DNA from 2 places in the Rheinheimera sp. KL1 genome. Region 2 is predicted to be linked to the other one. Evidence: predicted binding sites of a transcription regulator. Region 2 holds the regulator's gene; the other holds the start of a gene.

Region 1 (2,405 bases), on a different contig from region 2:
ATCTTCCCGTTGCTCCTGACGCCCGCCAGCTTCATCCTCTTTGCCTGCCTGAAAGTTCAACATTTGTTGCGTCATTTCCACGGTCTGCTGTTGGATAGTATCGATAGGCGTTGGATCTGGACGGCCAGGGCGAAACTCCATAGCAATCACGCTGGTGCCTTTGGGAATATCTTTCACTTCAATTTTATTTTGCACACCAAAAGCATACTGCATCGAACCTGCAATTTGCTTAAATTTCAGCACATCCATTTCCGAAAATGACAGCAACAGCACAAAAAAGCACATCAACAGCGACATCAAATCAGCAAAGGTTCCCATATAAGCGGGTAAACCTGGTGGTGGGCACTTTTTACACTCAGCCATACCTGCCCCTACTCTGCAGCGGCAGGGGCTGCCGGGTCACGTTTTTTCGACTGCAGGTAATTCCGTAAAATACCTTCTATTACTTTAGGGTTTTGACCATCCTGTATGCCCATAATGGCATCCAGTATCAGTTGATTGTTGGTTTTCTCTTCTTCATTACGCACAGCCATTTTTTCTGACAGAGGTAAAAAAATACAGTTGGCTTGCATTGCACCATACATAGTGGTCAACAAAGCCACAGCCATAGCAGGACCTATAGCTTTAGGGTCAGACATATTAGATAACATGGCTACCAGACCGACCAAGGTCCCTATCATTCCCATAGCTGGTCCCAGATCACCCATTTGCTTAAACACCTGAATAGCGACATCGTGGCGGGCATAGGTCAGCTCAATATCTTTTTCTAAAGTGCCACGCACCACATCAGCATCATGGCCATCGACCAACATATTGATGCCTTTTTGCATAAAAGGATTAGGAATTTCAGCTTCTTCCAGTGCTAAGAAACCACCTTTACGGGCCGCATCGGCCAGCTGCACTGCTTTTTCAATCAGCTCCTCGGCTGACTCAATTTTAAACATAAAGGCTTTGCCAGCAGCTTTCATCGAATCAGCGAGCTGAGTGAAAGTAAATTTGATCATGACCGCAGTAATACTGCCACCGAATACGATCACGATAGAGACAAAATCGTAAAACATGCCCATATTGCCGCTGGAACTGAGCCACATTGCCCAGCCCATCATGCCCATGACCGCGACTAATCCTATGACGGTTGCTAAATCCACTCTGTATCTCCCGGAAAACTGAATGCAAATCGTTGATCTTGTACCAGCGTAAAGTTGGTTTTATCTTAGCTTATAGTGAGTTATCGGCAAAAGTATGGGATAGTTAACTATAAATTAAGGCTTCAAACAAATTTATCCTTTCCCAACACGGGCCTGATTGCTCATAATAGCGCGCAGGGCTTGGTCAGACACCCATTATCAGGCGAAAATATGACAAAAAAGAAAACAGATTTCAGCCATTTTGAGCAGAGTATTGCCGAGCTGGAACAGATAGTACAGCAGTTGGAGCAAGGCGATCTGAGCCTTGATCAGGCTTTGCAACAATTTGAACGGGGTATAGAGCTCTCCCGCACCAGTCAGCAGCAGTTACAATCTGCCCAACAAAGAGTCCAGTTATTAGTTCAGGACTCAGGGCAAGATCAGCTCGAACCTTTTGTGACCACCGAAGGTGAATGATTTGACGTTAGATTCTTTAACCTCTTACCAGCAACGGCTGGAACTAGTACTGCAACAGCACTTAGATAAGAAGTCTTTAACTGACCCACGCCTGCATCAGGCTATGGCCTATAGTCTGCTGCTTGGCGGTAAACGTATGCGGCCTTTTTTAGTCTACAGCTGTGGTCAGATGTTAGGTGCAGCATTAACAGATTTAGATGCCCCGGCAGCGGCCATTGAAGCCCTACATACCTACTCTTTAATCCATGACGACTTACCCGCCATGGATAACGATGATTTACGTCGCGGCAAAGCCACCTGTCACAAAGCTTTTGATGAAGCGACTGCTATTCTTGCCGGCGATGCACTGCAAACCTTCGCTTTTGAATTATTAAGCAGCCATGATTACCAGCAGGTTCCGGCGCAGCGTATCGTGGCGATGATCCAACAGTTAGCATTGCATGCTGGCTACAATGGCATGTGTGGTGGTCAGGCTATTGATTTGGCGCATACCAATCAAAAAATGTCGGTTGAAGCACTAGAGCAGATGCATCAGCTAAAAACCGGAGCTTTGATTGAGTGTTCAGTACGTTTTGCTTATCTGGCCAGTCCAGTGGATAATGTGGAGCATTTAGACGCTTTAGTTCGCTACAGCAGAGCCATAGGTCTGGCCTTTCAGGTTCAGGACGATATTCTGGATATTGAAGGCGACACCCAGGTACTGGGGAAGACCGCAGGTTCGGATCAAAAAGCCAATAAAGCCACTTACCCTGCTTTACTGGGTTTGGAGCCAGCGAAACGAAAAGCACAACTATTGGTTGA
Region 2 (2,405 bases):
GAAAACAATGGTTGCCAAGGCAGAGCAGTTACGGATCTCTAACAGTAGTACGGGCTATCAATGGTATTCAGATACAACGGCCCGGGTGGAAGGAACCTATGCATAATCTTCCGATGAATGATGATCAAGCCAGTGGCCTGAGACGAATGAAGCAACAACAGCAACAACAGATAGTAAAAGTCATAGCCGTGACAGGCGGCAAAGGTGGCGTGGGTAAAACCAACGTTACGCTGAACCTTGCCATGTCAATGGCTCAGCTTGGAAAAAAAGTATTAGTGCTGGACGCTGACCTTGGGTTAGCGAACTGTGACGTTATGCTTGGGCTTCGGGTGCAAAAAAACTTATTTCATGTGTTGTCCGGCGAGGCTGAGCTGGATGACATTCTGATAGAAGGACCTTTTGGTATCAAAATTGTTCCTGCAACATCAGGCACTCAGTCGATGACCGAATTAAAGCCTGTGGAACATGCTGGTCTTATCCGCGCTTTTAGCGAAATGCGTACCCGTTTTGATATTTTACTGGTGGACACAGCTGCCGGTATTTCCGATATGGTATTGAGTTTTTCCCGCGCTTCACAAGACGTGTTAGTGGTGGTTTGTGATGAACCTTCTTCTATCACTGATGCTTACGCCTTAATGAAAATATTAAGCCGTGAACACGGTGTACAGCGCTTTAAAATTGTCGCCAACATGGTCCGCAGTTTAAAAGAAGGGCAAGAGCTTTTCGCCAAGCTAAGCCGGGTGACAGACAGGTTTTTAGATGTCAATCTGGAGCTGGTAGCTACCATTCCATTTGATGAAAACGTCAGAAAAGCGGCTCGTAAACAAAAAGCTTTTGTCGATGCTTTTCCAAAAACTCCGGCCTCTTTAGCTATCCGAACTTTAGCCACCCGTGCCATCCAGTGGCCAGTGCCGCCTGTGGCATCCGGGCACCTGGAATTTTTCCTGGAACAATTGGTACAGCAACCTGAAGCGAGAGGTCTGGTTTGAATAGCAAACTTGCGGCCTACGGCGCCGCTGATCATTTGACACAAATGGTGGAACGGCATGCGCCTCTGGTAAAACGTATTGCCTATCATCTGTTAGCTCGATTGCCCGCAAGTGTCTTAGTCGACGATTTAATTCAGTCTGGCATGATAGGTCTGATTGAAGCAGCTAAGAATTTTGATGGCAGCAAGGGCGCAAGTTTTGAAACCTTTGCCGGTATCCGTATCCGTGGCTCTATGCTGGATGAAATTCGCCGTGGCGACTGGACTCCACGCTCTGTCCACCGCAACTCCCGCATGATAGCTGAAGCTATTGCAGAGCTTGAATCTGAACTGGGTCGTGATGTAAAAGATAGTGAAGTTGCTGAAAAACTTGATATATCTTTAGATGAGTATCATCATATGCTTAGTGACGCCAGCAGTGGTCGCATTATTGGCATCGAAGATCTGGGCATCTCTGATGATGTGTTGGTCACAGCAAATGATAAAGATGATGATCATTTGTACGAACAACAGGCAACTGATGCATTTCAACAGGCGTTGATAAAAAATATCAGTAGCTTACCGGAGCGAGAAGCTATAGTGTTGTCGCTGTATTATAATGACGAACTAAATTTGAAAGAGATTGGCGCTGTGCTGGATGTTAGTGAGTCCAGGGTCAGTCAGATTCATAGTCAGGCGCTGGTGCGCTTGCGCTCCAGGATGCAGGATTGGTTGTAATAGTTTGAGTTAGTCCAGCTTGGGCTCTCACCGGAGGGGATTTTGGATAAGAATATGAAAATTCTTGTGGTTGATGATTTCTCAACCATGAGACGCATTATAAAAAACCTGTTAAGAGATCTTGGTTTTACCAATGTCTCCGAGGCTGATGATGGCAGCACTGCATTACCTATGCTGCAAAACGGTGATTTTGATTTTGTAGTCACTGACTGGAACATGCCTGGTATGCAAGGTATCGATTTGTTACGTGCAATTCGAGCTGACGCTAAACTGAAGCATATTCCTGTGTTGATGGTTACTGCGGAAGCTAAAAAGGAACAAATCATTGCTGCTGCACAGGCAGGCGTGAATGGATATATCGTTAAACCTTTTACTGCTGCAACCTTACAGGAAAAACTGGCTAAAGTATTCGAACGCCTGGGTTAAACCGTAACTGACAAAGGAGTACACCATGTCTGTAGCTACGGCACCCTTGATTTCTTTAGAGCAGGCCCGTGAATTAGTTCAGTTGCTGGAGTTTGGCGAAACCCAAGCCGCAAATGAACTGGTGCAACAGCTGGCTGTACCGGGCTCCTCTGAGTTGTTTGCCGAGGTTGGAAAACTAACCCGGCAACTGCACGACTCTTTGAAAAGCTTCCAAATAGACCCATCCCTAAGTTCTTTGCTGGAAGATGACATTCCGGATGCGAAGAAACGCTTG

Evidence for each region. The regulator FliA, encoded in region 2, starts transcription of late flagellar genes. The targets are predictions, from matches to a motif close to GCTAAAGTTNNNNNNNNNNCNGCCGATA.
Region 1: the regulator FliA is predicted to act here: its motif matches at 1,230-1,257, upstream of pomA (flagellar motor protein PomA).

The regions. Positions count from the first base shown of each region.
Region 1 is NZ_LAMX01000012.1:53,552-55,956, forward strand. Features, by position in the region: gene WH43_RS05285 (flagellar motor protein MotB) at 1-363, opposite strand, end outside; gene pomA (flagellar motor protein PomA) at 372-1,148, opposite strand; gene xseB (exodeoxyribonuclease VII small subunit) at 1,359-1,604, shown strand; gene ispA ((2E,6E)-farnesyl diphosphate synthase) at 1,606-2,405, shown strand, end outside.
Region 2 is NZ_LAMX01000019.1:155,024-157,428, forward strand. Features, by position in the region: gene flhF (flagellar biosynthesis GTPase FlhF) at 1-106, shown strand, start outside; gene WH43_RS10425 (MinD/ParA family protein) at 99-989, shown strand; gene WH43_RS10430 (RNA polymerase sigma factor FliA) at 986-1,705, shown strand; gene cheY (chemotaxis response regulator CheY) at 1,760-2,131, shown strand; gene WH43_RS10440 (protein phosphatase CheZ) at 2,157-2,405, shown strand, end outside.